DNA from 2 places in the Anaerotignum faecicola genome. Region 1 is predicted to be linked to the other one. Evidence: riboswitches for the same ligand, from Rfam matches in the RefSeq annotation. Region 1 holds a riboswitch; the other holds the start of a gene.
What was found. Region 1 has a riboswitch for thiamine pyrophosphate ahead of thiW (energy coupling factor transporter S component ThiW). Riboswitches for the same ligand answer to the same signal wherever they lie in the genome.

Region 1 (7,556 bases):
GCCGCCAACGCACCGGAGATATATTCCTTCGCACGCTCCACTGCGGTTTCCAAATCATTTCCCTTTGCCAGATTTGCCGCAATCGCGCTGGAAAGCGTACAGCCTGTGCCATGGGTATTGGGGTTATCAATGCGCTTTCCGCGGAACCAATGTGCTCCCTTTTCATCATAAAGCAGGTCATTCGCATCATTCATGCTGTGTCCGCCCTTGCAAAGCACCGCACAATGGTATGCCTTACTGATGATTTCCGCCGCCGTCACCATATCCGCAGGGCTTGTAATTTTCATATCGGCAAGCACCTCCGCTTCAGGAATGTTCGGCGTAACAACCGTCGCAAGGGGCAGAAGCTTTTCCTTCAGCGCAGAAACCGCATCCTCGCTAATCAGCTTTGCACCGCTGGTCGCAACCATCACCGGGTCAACCACGATATTTTCCGCATGATATGCCGTCAGCTTTTCCGCAATCACGGAAATCAGGTTTACAGAAGAAACCATCCCGATTTTCACCGCATCGGGGCGGATATCCGTAAATACGCTGTCAATCTGCATCCCCAGAAATTCCGGTGTCACCTCAAAAATCCCCTGTACGCCGGTGGTATTCTGCGCCGTCAATGCCGTAATCGCGCTCATGGCAAATACACCGTTCATCGTCATGGTTTTCAAATCCGCCTGAATCCCTGCGCCGCCGCTGGTATCGCTGCCTGCAATGCTCAATGCTGTTTTCATGCTGTCTTCCTCCAAACTTTTTTCTTGCTCTCGCAAATTTTTTACGCCTGCACCATTTCCGCGGAAAGGGCCTTCAATGTCTTACATTCTTCCTCGATATTTTCTGCGCCGAAAATCGCGGAAACCAGAGCCACACCGTCCACGCCGGTACCCTTCAGCTCCAGAATATTCTTCTTATTGATGCCGCCAATGGCAACCACAGGGATATCCACCGCCGCTGTGATTTCCTGCGCCGCTTCGCGAGAAACCTCCTCCGCATCCAGCTTTGTCCCCGTATGGAACATTGCGCCAACGCCCAGATAATCTGCACCTGCCTTCTGCGCCGCCAATGCCTGCTCCACATTTTTTGTGGAAACGCCGATGATCATATCCTCACCGACCAGCGCACGCACATTGCCGGCCTCCATGTCGCTCTGCCCTACATGAATCCCGTCTGCCTTGCATTTGATGGCAATTTCCACGTTATCATTCACGATAAAGGGCACGCCGTATTTCGCACACAGCGCTTTCATTTCAATGGCTTCCTTCAGAAAATTTTCCTCATCCAGTTCCTTTTCTCTCAGCTGTACGCAGGTCGCGCCGCCCTTCAGTGCATCCTCTACCTGCTCCATTAACGTCTGCTTGCCTGTCCACATACGGTCTGTTACGGCATACAGCAGCATGGTTTCCTTTTCACATTTCATTGCTTTTCCTCCCGTTCTCAAAGGATTTCATATTTCGCACATTTTTCCAGTTCTTCGCCGGTCAGATTGCAGATGGCATCAATAATATAATTGCGGTAGCTGGAATTACCGTCCTGCTCTGTCAGCCTTGCATGTGCCTTTTCGCCGCAAATGCCCATGGCGCAGACTGCCGCCGCCGTCGCCTCCAAGGGAGCTTCGGGGTTTGCCGTCACATAAGCCGCCGTCATCGCAGAAAGCTGACAGCCTGTTCCTGTAATGCTGCTCATCATGGGATGTCCGTTGTAAATGCAGAATGCCCTTTCGCTGTCCGCAACAATATCAATCGCGCCCGTAATGGCAATCACCGCACCCGTTTCCTGCGCGAATTTCTTTGCAAATGCAACCGTCTGCGGCAGATTTTCCTTCGTCACCTTGTCCGCGATATCCGCATCTACGCCCTTTGCGCCGCCTGTCCCCAGAGCCAGTGTCTTGATTTCGGAGATATTCCCACGCAGAACCGTAAAATGGATATCCTCCAGCAGTGCCTTGGCGGTATTTGTCCGCAGCTTGGATGCACCTGCCCCAACAGGGTCTAATACAACAGGGTGTCCCAGTTTGTTTGCCTTTTTGCCTGCTAAATGCATCGCAGGAATGGTGCGCTGATTCAGCGTCCCGATATTGATATTCAAGCCGCCGCAGATTGCTGTAATCTCCTCCGCCTCCTCGGCATCGTCCGCCATGATAGGAGAACCGCCGCACGCAAGCAGAATATTCGCACAATCGTTTACGGTTACATAGTTTGTAATATTATGAATGAGCGGGCATTTTTCCCGCACATGATCCAGCATTTCCTTTAACATTCTCCTTACCTCCTTATCTGACTGCCGCCGTTTTCAGAATCCCTGTTTTCCGCAATGCCCCCAGCAGAATACCGGACAAAATCGCACCGCCTGCCGTGGAAATCAGAAACGGAATGACATAGGCATAAAACGCAATCTGCCCCGCCTGCATCCCCATAAACAGAATCGCAACGGGATATGCACACAGACCGCCCAAAACCGCTGTGCCAAACACCTCTGCAATCAAGGTCAGAGGGATACTTTTTGTTTTCCAGAAGGCAAGCCCGCAAAGCAACGCCCCAAACATACTGCCGGGGAACGCCATCAAACTGCCGATACCCAGAAGATTTCGGATTAAGCTTGCGCAAAATGCAACACCCACGCCGTAAAACGGCCCTAGAAGCACCGCACACAGAATATTTACCATGTGCTGCACCGGCACACATTTGCTCCCGAATACAGGGATATAGAAAAAGCTGCCAACCACTGCCACCGCGCATAAAATACCTGCATAACATAATTTTCTTGTTCCGAATTGCTTCATTTTGATAGACTCCTTTCTCAACAAGGAAGAACAGACAGCGTTCTTCCTGAAATACATAGACTTCCCCCTTGAAAAGGGCTTTCAGAAAAATCGGTCGAAACTCACTGGCTTCCTCTCACGCCGGAACACGGCTTCCCATCGCTGCTGTTCTTTCTGCAGGATATAGGGCGCTCCCCCTCTATCCTCCCGATGCTCCATCGGGTCAGCTTCCTTGCTTCGGAATCCGTCAGAAAGTTTTTATACTATTTTGCAATCAAAAAGGGAAACCTCTCCTTTGGAAGTTTCCCAACGCTTTTACGTCTTTTTCAAGCGTCCCTACGTTGGCATTATCCAAATCAGGTTATGGGTCGAAGGCTTTTCCTTCCTCTCAGCCTGCAAGACAAGCTCCCCTTTGTGTTCACTTGTAAATTTAATTATATACCTCTCTTCCAAAAATGGCAAGACCTTCAAATGGTAAGACCCTCACTCTGCCAATCCTTCTAGCCCTCCAGAAGCTTCCCCACGAAATACGGAAACTGCTTCTCCCACCAGGGCCAATCGTGGTTCACATCCTCGCCCCAGAAATCAATCCATGCCGGCACAGCAAGCCGTTCAAACTGCTCCTTCAGAATCCATGCGTCCTTTTTCGCTTCATCCTCCCATGCGCCCTGTCCGCAGCAAATAATAATCCTTCCGCGGCGGAACTGCTCCACCAACGGATGATCCTGCGGCATCTGCGGCAAGTAATCCACAGGCGAATTATAATAAATATCCACATCATCATAATTCGGGAAGAAATATCCTGCATGGAACAGACCGCTCAACGAAAGGCATCCGCCGAAAAGGTCAGGTCTTCTCAGATAGAGATTCACGCAATGATAGCCGCCCATGCTCATCCCTGCAAGCATCACTCTGCCTTCATAGGAAACGCCGTCCGTTTCGCTGTGAATCTGATGCAGGCACGGCAGAAATTCCTCACAGAGATAACGAAACCACTGCTCATGCCAGAGAATTCTGCCATGCTGGTCACCCCATGCCGCGCTCCACGTTTCCTCATCCACACAGCCTACACAGAACAGCTGCAGCTGTCCGTTTTCCAGCCTGTCCGCAACGGTATTCACCATGCCTCTATCCTCAAAATCGTAGAAATTCCCATCCTGACACGGAAAAACAATCATCGGCAGCCCTGCATGCCCATATACCTTAAACTCCATGTCTCTCTGCAAATGCTGTGAATATTCTTTGTAATATCGAACGTGCATAAAATCCCTTCTTTCTCCTTACGCCAGCAGAAGGTACGCAAAATAGCCGCCATAGCAGGCAAGCATCAGCAGTCCGTGCCGGCGTTTCAAAACCCTTCCGCGGTAAACACATACCAGAAGAAGCACCGCTGCCGCAACCGCCACAATGCTGTCCACCCGGAATGTAGGCTGATACACAACCGGCACAATCACCGCCGTAATCCCGACCACAAACATGATATTAAACAGGTTGCTGCCAACAATATTACCGACTGCAATATCCGAATTGCCCCTTCTTGCCGCCGCCACGCTTGTCACCAGCTCCGGCAGAGAAGTGCCGAAGGCAACGATTGTCAGTCCGATAAAACGCTCACTTATGCCGAAAATACGCGCAATGGCAGATGCCGCCTCCACAGCCACATGACTCCCGAAAATAATTGCTGCCACACCAACCACAACAAGCAGAATCAGCCTGCCGAAGGATACCTGCTTCGCGTATGCGTCCATCTCCTCATTCTCCACAACGCCTCTTTTTGCCAGCCGCAGAAGATACAGCATATACACCACCATGCATGCCAGAAGGATGACACCCTCTGCTCTGCTGATGATATTGTTCTGCAGCCCCATAACTGCCAATAAAATCGTCACACCAATCACCATCGGAATTTCATAATGAATCGTTGTTTTCTGCACCGCAATCTGACACACCACCGCCGTCAAGCCCAGAATCACCAGAATATTCATGATATTGCTGCCTACTACATTCCCTATCGTAATTTCCGCACTGCCGCGCAGTGCCGCCGAAATACTGACCGCCGCCTCAGGCATGCTCGTCCCCATGGCTACAATCGTCAGCCCGATGACAATCTGCGGAATTCCGAATTTATTTGCAATGCCTGCGGAGCCCTCTACGAACCAATCCGCTCCCTTTACCAACAGCACAAAGCCAACCACCAAAGCCACAAGGGCAAATACTATCTGCATCACGCACGCTCTCCTCTTTTTTCTGACGTAAAATATATTGTCTCATTATACCCCTATGATACAGAAAAATCTACTGTCCTCCCTGATTTTCGAGCAAAAAAATCTCCCTCACGCATTGCCATTTTTTCGGAAAGCAATTTTCATAAGCTGACGCAGCAAAATGTTCTGCAGAAAGTTTACAGATAGCTGTAGAAACTGTATGATAAAGATATCTGATAAAACGAGCAAAACAAAAAACAAACCGTATAGAAAAGGGGATGCTCATAGAATGACAGATAAGGATATCTATTTGTGGAGAACCACCGTAAAAACAGGCAGTCAGGATGGGAAGGCATTTGAATTCTGCCTGCAAAACAATATTCTGGGCGTAGGCTGGTGCTTACGCAATACAGATGGCATCCCCTATATCCCGACTTCTATCGAAGAATGTGAGAAAAAAGGGCGCATGCAGTATGATTCCTGTCGCGGCTTTGTTGTATCCATTCACGCCTTAAAGGAAATGGCTGTGGATGATCTGATTTGGACACGCCATAATGGCGTTTACTATTTATGTCGTGTACTGAGCACATGGAAATATAGCTGTGATGCCGCACATATCTATGAGGATGTCATCAACTATGTGGATGTTGAATTCCATGAAATCGGCACTGTTGAGATGGTGCCCGGAAGGGTTGTAAACAGCTTTCGGGCAAGCGCAGCATTGCAACGAATAAAGGGGGATGTTCCGTTGAAATACTCGGAGCACCTGTATAATACGATTACCGGAACACAATTCTATCCTGACTGCGCTGTGAAAAAAGAAGAAATTCTGGATTTCCTACAGCCGGAGGATGTGGAGGAGGTCGTCAGCTTGTATTTACAGTTAGAAAAAGGCTATCTCCTCTACTCCAGTACAAATAAGCTGGGTACGCAGACCTATGAATTTGTTGCCGTAGCAAGAGACGGCAGCCACAAGGCATATCCGCAGGTCAAGACAGGAAAAACGCCTCTTGACGGCAATCATTATAAGGAATTAACAGCCAACGGAGATAAGGTTTTCCTGTTTACCGTTGAGGGAGAATATAAAAACACAGCCGGAATGGATATCATTGACCGAAAAGCGCTGATTGACTTTATATATGGGCATAAACGCATTATGCCCGGCAGAATCAGGCAGTGGCTGTAATAGTTTGCCCCATAACTCATAAAAGACCGGCATTGCAGGCGAAAACAGCTTTGCAGTACCGGTCTTTTATCATATTATTTTTATTTTAGGAAGTCCTCGGAAATTTCCGAAGGAGATATTTTTTTATTCTGCATCATCCAGCAGATTCCGCATATCCTGCAAGCTGATAACCAACGTAGAAATATTATGCAGCAATGCAGATGTTGCAGGCATAAATACGCCGGCTACGCCAAACGCGATTAGCCCTGCATTGATGCCGACGATTGCACGATAATTTCTGTGAATTCTCTTCATCAGCAGGTTACTGAGCCGTTTCAGCTTTACCAGCTCATGCAAATCGTCCGCCGCAATCGTGATATCTGCGATTTCGCGGGCAATCTCTGCACCATCGCTGATAGCAATGCCGACATTTGCCGCAGACAACGCAGGAGAATCGTTAATGCCGTCGCCAATCATAATAACCTTGTTGCCCTTTTCTGTTTCCTTGCGTACAAATTCCGCCTTATCCTCCGGCAGAACCTCGGAAAAGTATTCCTCAATGCCGACCTTTTTTGCGATTGCTGCCGCGGTGTGCTCGTTATCCCCCGTCATCATTACGATTCTTTTCAGACCAAGCGCCCTCAGATTGCTGATAACCTCTGCCGCCTCTGCACGCAGGGGGTCTTCAATGCAGATAACCGCCGCCAGCCTGCCGTCAATTGCCAGATACAGGTGAGAATACTCCTTCGGCAGTGCATCGAATTTTTCCTGCTCCGCAGGGTCAATCGTGCATGCCTCATCTTCAAATACAAAATGGTAGCTGCCAATCACAACCTTCTGCCCTTCTACGGAAGATGCAATGCCGTGTGCAACGATATATTCCACCTTGGAATGGGTTTCTTCGTGCTCCAGACCTTTTTCTGCCGCCGCAGAAACAACCGCCTTTGCCATAGAATGAGGGAAATGCTCCTCCAGACAGGCCGCCAGACACAGCAGCTCGTCTTCCTCCTTGTCGCAGAAGGTGTAAACCCTGCGAACCGCAGGCTTTGCCTTTGTCAGTGTGCCTGTTTTATCGAATACGATGGTATTTGCTTCCGCAACTGCTTCCAGATATTTGCCGCCCTTTACGGTGATATGATAAGAACCGGCTTCGCGGATTGCAGAAAGCACGGAGATAGGCATGGAAAGCTTCAATGCGCAGGAGAAATCAACCATCAGTACAGCCAGTGCCTTCGTCACATTTCTTGTCAGCGCATAAATCAATCCTGTCCCCAGAAGGGTATACGGAACCAGTCTGTCCGCCAGATGCTCTGCTCTGCTTTCCACTGTGGATTTCAGCTTTTCGGAATCCTCAATCATGGTTACGATTTTTTCAAACCGTGTGGAGCCGCTCATTTCTCTGACCTGTAAAACGATTTCGCCTTCCTCCACAACCGTA
Region 2 (7,556 bases), 580 kb from region 1:
GGTAATGATGCCAACTGCCACCATTGCCACAACGGACAGCAATACCACAGGCGCAAAAACCCCTGCACCGTCCAGCTGTGTCATCATTCGTTTGCTGAAATAGCCAAGCCCCTTCTGCGCCCCAAGCCATTCCGCGATTGCCGCCCCGATCACGCTCATCGGCACGGACATCTTAATTGCGGAAAAGAAATGCGGCAGAGCCGTCGGCAGCTTCAGCTTTAAAAAAATATCCTTTTTTGTTGCACCGTAGGTAAAAAGCAACTCCTCCATTTCCCGCTTCGTCCCTTTCAGACCGTCAAAAACGGTAATCGCAATCGGGAAAAACGTCATCAGAATTGTCACAAGTACCTTGCTCCAAATGCCATAGCCAAACCAGAGGATAAACAGCGGCGCAAGGGCCGTTGTGGGAATCGTCTGGGAGGCAATGATAACGGGGTAAAGCGTTTTTTCCAGTCTCGGATTCCAGTCCATCGAAATCGCAAGCAAAAGCCCCAGCACCACGGAAATGCAAAGTCCCAGTGCGGTAACGCCCATCGTTGCCGGCAAATGCACCAAAAACAGGGGCGTTCTCAGCTCCCACAGCCGCACCAGAATCTGCGTGGGCGAGGGCAGGATATACGCCGCATTGATGCCCATTGCCGCCCCCTGCCAGAAAAGCAGGAGGATAAATACCAGTATCAAAGAAGAAATGTTTCGTTTCATAAGCGCACACTCCTTCTCAGCTTCCCAATCAGTCGTTCCTTCAAATCGACGATTTCGGGCTTTTTCAAATCATTTCTGTCCCGATGGGCAGGCAAGGGCACCTCTACCATCTCCATCGAAGAAAACGGTCTGTCCTGTATCACAAAAATTTTCTTCGACAGGAATACCGCCTCCTCTACGTCATGCGTGATAAAAAGAATCGTCTTATGGTAATGCTCCCATTGCTCCAACAGCCATTCCTGCATTTCCACCCTCGTCAGGTAGTCCAGTGCGGAAAACGGCTCATCCAGCAGGAGCATATCCGCCCCCGAAAGCAGCGTGCGCGCAAAGGAAACCCTCTGCTTCATGCCGCCGGATAAATCCTTCGGGTATTTTTTCATATATTCCGAAAGTCCGACCTGTGCCAAAACCTCCTTGCAGCGCTTCGCCTGTTCCGCCGCAGGCACACCTGCCAGCTCCATCGGCAAACAGATATTTTTCTCAATCGTCCGCCATGGAAAAAGCAAATCCTTCTGCGGCATAAAGGCACTGTATTGCTTCTGCTCACGGATGGGTCTCCCGTTCACCAAAATCTCGCCCTCCTGCAGCTGCTCCAATCCGTTGATTAAACGGAAAATCGTGCTTTTGCCACAGCCGCTCGCCCCGATGATCGAAACGAAATCCCCCGCCTCTACGGAAAAGGAAAGGTTCTCCATCATGGGGAACTCGTCCACCGCATAGCGGAAGGAAACATTTTTAAATTCCAACATCATCTGTACACCATTCCTTCTGTCTGCAAAGCTTCTCTTGCAGAGCCCTTTTATTCAGGGATTTCCTCATAAGCCATATCCCAGAACATTGCCTCATAGCGGCTGCAGTTTTCAAAAATCTCCTTCAGATGCGCTTCTCTTTCCGCAGAAATATCCTTCCCCAGCTCGTTTACCAGATCAATGATTTCCTGTGTGGTTTCGCAGTATTCCTTGCTGCAATAGCCGCGCACCCATTCGCCGTACAAAGGATGCTCCAATGCCCCCGGTACATGCTGATGGTGCTCCCCAATCATCTGATAGCTCCATGCGCAGGAAAGCACCGCCACCAGAATCTCCAGAGGGCCGCCCTTATATGCCTCATCCAGCATATAGGAGGTGTAGGACTGGTTCGTCAGTGTGGATTTTGTGGTTGCTACCTCCTGCTCCGTAATCCCCAGACGGGACATATACGCCTTATGAATATTCATCTCCCCGTCCAGTGTGTCATGCACCATATAGGAGAAGCGTGTCATCAGTGCCTCGTCCTCTGTTTTCACCACGCCCATCGCAAATACCTTCGCATACTGCAAAAGATAACGATAATCCTGCACCATATAAAAACGGAATCTGTCCTCGCGCAGTGTCCCTTCGCCCAGCTCCTTTACAAAGGGCTGCTCCAGATACCCTTCCCAGATAGGCTTTGCCACTGCATATAATCTGTCTGTCAAGCTCATGTTCTTCTTCCTTTCTTTTCCTTTCCTTTGCTCTGCAATAGAAAAGACCTCTCCCAATCGGAAAAGGTCTTCGTTTGTCCTCGTTGCTTCGCTTCCCTCCGTTGGTATTAACCACATCAAGTTCAAAGGGTTGGCATTTCATCCTCTCAGCTGCATCAGCACCCCCAGCTTTTTGCTTTATTTCCTTGATTATAGCATATTTTTTTTAAATGGCAAATACTTCTTTTCTCAATTAGGGAAATTACGGGGAAAGCACCTGTCGCTTTTCACAAAAATTTCAAAAAAACTTAAAATAATTTTACTTTACTTTTTTCGGAAAACGACTACACTAAAGAAGGTGCAATCATACTTAAATTGCCAATAAATTGCCAACATAAAAGCGGAAGGGTTCGGGAAACCGTTTCGGTGTCCCGAATGGAATCCGCAGAGCGGGCTTTGCCCACTCGAGGAAAACTGCAAGTTTCTAAGCATTTATGCTGACGGAACTTGTCAGTTTATTCTTCTGTCCAACAAGTCAAAAACCTGTTTTTGACTTAATTTTTTAGAAAGGAAACCCCGGTTATGGATTATGATACCCAACTGATTAACCTTGCCCTTGATGCAGGCGAAATCATGCTTGCCTCAGGCGCGGAAACCTTCCGTGTGCAGGACACCATGCAGCGGATTCTCTCCGTTTCCGGCAAGGAAAAAATAGAAGCCCTGGCAATGTGTACCCTTCTGATGGTCACCTTGCCACGAGAGGAAAAGGGTCCTCTCTCTATGGCGCGCGCCGTCAAAAACCGCGATTTGAATTTTGAAAAAATCTGCGCCGTCAATGATATGTCCCGCGCCTTCGTCTCCGGCAAAATCAGCGTCACCGAAGCCTTAGACCACTGCCAAGAAATTCATCACGCACCCAACTTCAAATTCAGCACCCGTGTGCTTGGCTATGCCATCAGCGGCGCAGGCTTCGCCTTTATGGTCGGCGGCTCTGTGCAGGATTTTCTGGTATCCTTCGTCATTGCCCTTCTCATGGGCTGTACACTGGTCTATCTGGAGAGCAAGAAGATTCCCTTCTTTGTCGCCCCCCTGATGGGCGGTCTGGTTACGGGGCTTGCCGCCTGCATGGCGCATGCGCTCCTTCCTGCCACCCAGCTGGATAAGCTGATTATCGGTACCATGAAGGTGCTTCTGCCGGGGCTTGCGCTTTCCAAGGCAATGCGAGATTTGCTTGAGGGCAACCTCATCAGCGGCAATTCCAAGGTAGTTGAGGTTCTGCTCATTGCCTGCTCCATCGCCGCAGGGGTTGCTGTTGCGCTGGCGCTGTTTCAAATGACTGAATGAACGGAGGAAATCCTATGAATACAACCTTGTTTTTCTATCTTGTGCATCCCTTGGTTGCACTCTTTGCAAGCGTAGGCTATGCCATCGTCTGCAATGCCCCCCGGAAGGAAATCCCCTATTGCGGGCTGACCGCCTTCCTCTGCTGGCTGGTGTATCAGCTTGTCCTTCGGCATGATGGCTCGTCCTTTCTGGCAACGCTTCTGGCAACCTTTGCCGCAACAGGCTTTGCGCGCTTTCTTTCCTACCACCGCATGCTCCCGACGATTGTCTATCATATCCCCGGCATCCTGCCTCTGGTACCCGGTGCGGCGGTCTATCGCTGCATCACCTCTGCCATGGAAAGCCGCGTGCTGGAAACAACCGCAAATATTCTGACTGCGCTAAAGCTGGCAGGTGCCATCGGCATCGGCTCTGTTATCATTCTGGTTCTGCCGCAGGCATGGTTCTCTTTCTTCCCCAGATTGAAGAGAAAAAACAGCTGAGCCGAATTTTATCAAACGAAAGGAGAAACGCCTTATGGATAACGATACGAAGCTTATCAATCTCGCTCTGGATGCAGGCGAAATCATGCTGAAAAACGGCGCAGAAACCTTCCGTGTGCAGGATACCATGAAACGGATTCTCTCCACCACAGGCAGAGAAAAAATCGAAGCAACCGCCATCTCCACCGCCCTCATCGTCACCCTCCCGCGCGAGGAAAAGGGCCCCCTTTCCATGATGCGCGGTGTCCGCACCCGTACCATCAATTTTGAAAAGGTCTGCGAGGTCAATGATATGTCCCGCGCCTTTGTTTCGGGCAAAATCTCTCTGGATGAGGCCATTGAGCGTCTGAAGGAAATCCATCAGTTTTCCTTCTATCCCCTCCCGATTCGTGTTTTCGGCTACGGTCTGATTTCGGGCTGCTGCTCCTTTCTGGATACGCCCTTCTTTCTGGATGGCTGCATTGCCTTTGTCATCGGGCTGTTTTTAGGCTGTCTGGATATCTGGCTTGGCAAAAAGAAAATCCCCTATTTCTTCGGGCCGTTTCTGGGTGGTGTTGCGGCAGCATGCCTTACCTGCCTCATTCAGCCGCGCTTCCCCTCGGCGCATATCGGCACCATCATCATCGGCAGCATTATGCCGCTTCTGCCGGGTATGACCTTCGCAAAATCCATGCGTGACCTGCTCGAAGGCAACCTTATCAGCGGCTACACCAAGGCAGTCGAGGCTCTTGTCGTTGCCTGCTCTTTGGCAGGCGGTGTCGGTCTGACCCTGTCCTATTTCATGTAATGCGCATAAAAAAAGCGAAGGCTATCAACTTCTGATTTCCTTCGCTTCTTTTTATGCTTCTTTATAGTTCTCTCCTGCCCTCCAAGGCTCTGGAAAGCGTAATCTCATCCACATATTCCAAATCGCCGCCAACCGGAACGCCGTTTGCGATTCTTGTCACCTTCACATCCAAAGGCTTCAGCAGCTTCGCAAGATACATCGCCGTTGCCTCTCCCTCCACATTCGGGTTGGTCGCAAGGATGACCTCCGCAACCGTCCCATCTATGCGGCTGAGCAGCTCCCGAATATGAATATCCTGCGGACCAATTCCCGTCATAGGAGAAATTGCTCCATGCAGCACATGATACACGCCATGGAATTCCTTCGTCCGTTCATACGCCGCCATATCTCTGGGGTCCTCCACCACCATAATCACCGAATGGTCGCGCTTCGGGTTCGCGCAGACGGGGCAGATTTCCTCCTCTGTCAGGTTGCAGCAGACAGAACAGTATTTCACCTCGTCCTTCGCCGCAAGAATGGCTTCGGAAAGCGCCGCCACCTTCTCTCTTGGCAAATTGATGATGTGAAATGCCAGTCTCTGTGCGGATTTTCCGCCAATCCCCGGCAGTGCCGCCAGTTCCTCAATGAGCCTTGTCATCGGGTTGCCGTAATAATTCATGCTGTCCCTTCTTTATCAGAACATACCGCCTAAGCCGCCGGTCATTCTGCCCATTTCTGCGTTATACATTTCCTCTACCTGACGAATTGCCTCGTTCACAGCGGAAATGATTAAATCCTCCAGCATTTCCACATCATCGGGATCTACCACATCGGGGTTGATTTTCAACTCCTGAATTTCCTTTTTCCCTGTGATGACAACCTTCACAGCACCGCCGCCGCTGGTCATTTCCAGTGTCTTTGCCTGCAGCTCCTCCTGCTTTTCCATCATCTGTTTCTGCATTTTCTGCGCCTGCTTCATGAGGTTATTCATATTCATACCACCCATGCCGCCGGGAAAACCGCCTTTTGCCATGTCTGATTCCTCCTTATATTTCATAAACCTAATCCTTTTTATTTTATCTGAAATTACGCCGTCTGGCAAGTGTCATTCCACATCCGCCTCCGGGAAATACTGCCCCAGAAGGCTTGCAAATTCCGCATCCGCATCCGCAGAGGGTGTCTCCTCCTCCTTGCCGTATGCCGCTTCTCTCCATTTTTCATATTCATCCTTCGTGGTGGTTCGCAGCTCGAAGCTTTTGCCCGTTTCCTTCTCCAGAACTGCCGCAATCTTGTCCATGCCGCGCTGAATCATATCCGTGAGCGCAGGATATGCGCAGATGAGATAGAGAAATTCATCCTCCTTGAAGCCGATTTCCACCTTGGAAAGCATCCCCTTCAGCACCGCATCCTCCACGTCATTGCGCAGCAACGCCCATTTCTCCTGTACTTCCTTCCTGTCCTCGGGCAGTGCAGGAGGTCTGCGCTTTGGCTTGGGCTTTTCCTTGGGCTTTTCTGTCGGTGTCGCCTGCGTGATGGCAACCGGCACGCCTTCTTCCATCTTCCGCTCCAGCTCGCCCAGTCTTGCCGCCAGGGCAGTCAAATCCTTCTCCGTCCATGGCGCGCAAAGCTTCATCAGCTCCACCTCCAGCAGAATCCGCTCATTCGTTGCCCATTTCATCTCGCTCTGCAAATCGGAAAATTTCCCGATGAAATAAATCAGCTCCTCCGGTGAAAGCACTCCTGCCGCCTTTTTCAGCCGTTCTCCGTCCTCCGCGGATAAATCCAGAATCCGCGTCACATCGGGCAGTGTTGCCGCCATCAGCAGGTTCCGCAGGTGCTGCAAAAGCTCCGTCACAAACTGCTTCACGTCTCTCCCGTCCTGCATCATCTGCTCCACCAGAAGCATCGCCTCTTTCGCATCCCGTTTCGCAAGCGCGTCTGTCATTTCAAAGAAAATCGTCTGGTCAACCGCGCCCATAATATCCAGTACCTTTTCCAGCGTAACCTCCTCGCCGCTGAAAAAGGCAAGGCACTGGTCTAAAATACTCAGCGAATCACGCATCGAGCCGTCCCCCAGATGTGCCACATAGCGCACCGCCTCAGGGGTCGCCTGCTGTCCCTCCTCCTTCAGATAGCCCATCAGCGTTTGGGCAATCGTCTCCGTGGTAATCCTGCGGAAATCAAACCGCTGTACGCGCGAAAGAATCGTTGCCGGCACCTTCTGTGGGTCTGTTGTCGCCAGAATGAAAATCACATGTGCAGGCGGCTCCTCCAGTGTTTTCAGAAGCGCATTGAACGCCGCCGCCGAAAGCATGTGTACCTCGTCAATGATATAGACCTTATATTTCCCCTGTGTCGGCGGATATTTCACCTCCTCGCGAATCTCGCGGATGTTGTCCACGCCGTTGTTGGAGGCTGCGTCAATCTCAATTACGTTCACGCTTCTCCCTGCCAGAATATCCTTACAAACGGCACACTCGTTGCAGGGCTCGCCGTCCGCCGTGGGGTTCGTGCAGTTGATGGCTCTGGCAAAAATCTTCGCCGTAGAGGTTTTCCCCGTGCCCCTTGTGCCGCAAAACAGATACGCATGGGACACGCGCCCCGTTTTCATCTGATTTTTCAGCGTTCTGACGATATGCTCCTGCCCGATGACGCTCTCAAACGTCTGTGGGCGGAATTTTCGATATAAAGCCGTATAAGCCATAAGCACACTCCTCTTTTTTTCCGAATCGAATCGGACATTCTTTTGCTATGATACCACAAATTTCAAAAAAATGATACTGTCCGCACCACGCCCTATGCCGCCCCACAGGGCAGACAA

Region 2: it holds a riboswitch for thiamine pyrophosphate, as region 1 does, so the genes downstream of both, tenA (thiaminase II) here and thiW (energy coupling factor transporter S component ThiW) in region 1, are expected to answer to the same signal.

Annotation. Positions count from the first base shown of each region.
Region 1 is NZ_BHVZ01000001.1:552,965-560,520, forward strand. Features, by position in the region: gene thiD (bifunctional hydroxymethylpyrimidine kinase/phosphomethylpyrimidine kinase) at 1-725, opposite strand, end outside; gene thiE (thiamine phosphate synthase) at 767-1,408, opposite strand; gene thiM (hydroxyethylthiazole kinase) at 1,426-2,247, opposite strand; gene thiW (energy coupling factor transporter S component ThiW) at 2,261-2,770, opposite strand; TPP riboswitch at 3,065-3,171, opposite strand; gene EJE48_RS02615 (esterase family protein) at 3,250-4,011, opposite strand; gene EJE48_RS02620 (calcium/sodium antiporter) at 4,030-4,974, opposite strand; gene EJE48_RS02625 (hypothetical protein) at 5,243-6,139, shown strand; gene EJE48_RS02630 (heavy metal translocating P-type ATPase) at 6,263-7,556, opposite strand, start outside.
Region 2 is NZ_BHVZ01000001.1:1,137,245-1,144,800, reverse strand. Features, by position in the region: gene EJE48_RS05615 (ABC transporter permease) at 1-702, opposite strand, end outside; gene EJE48_RS05610 (ABC transporter ATP-binding protein) at 699-1,454, opposite strand; gene tenA (thiaminase II) at 1,502-2,164, opposite strand; TPP riboswitch at 2,241-2,340, opposite strand; gene EJE48_RS05600 (threonine/serine exporter family protein) at 2,726-3,487, shown strand; gene EJE48_RS05595 (threonine/serine exporter family protein) at 3,502-3,969, shown strand; gene EJE48_RS05590 (threonine/serine exporter family protein) at 4,004-4,756, shown strand; gene recR (recombination mediator RecR) at 4,818-5,414, opposite strand; gene EJE48_RS05580 (YbaB/EbfC family nucleoid-associated protein) at 5,430-5,768, opposite strand; gene dnaX (DNA polymerase III subunit gamma/tau) at 5,841-7,439, opposite strand; gene EJE48_RS05570 (sensor histidine kinase) at 7,532-7,556, opposite strand, start outside.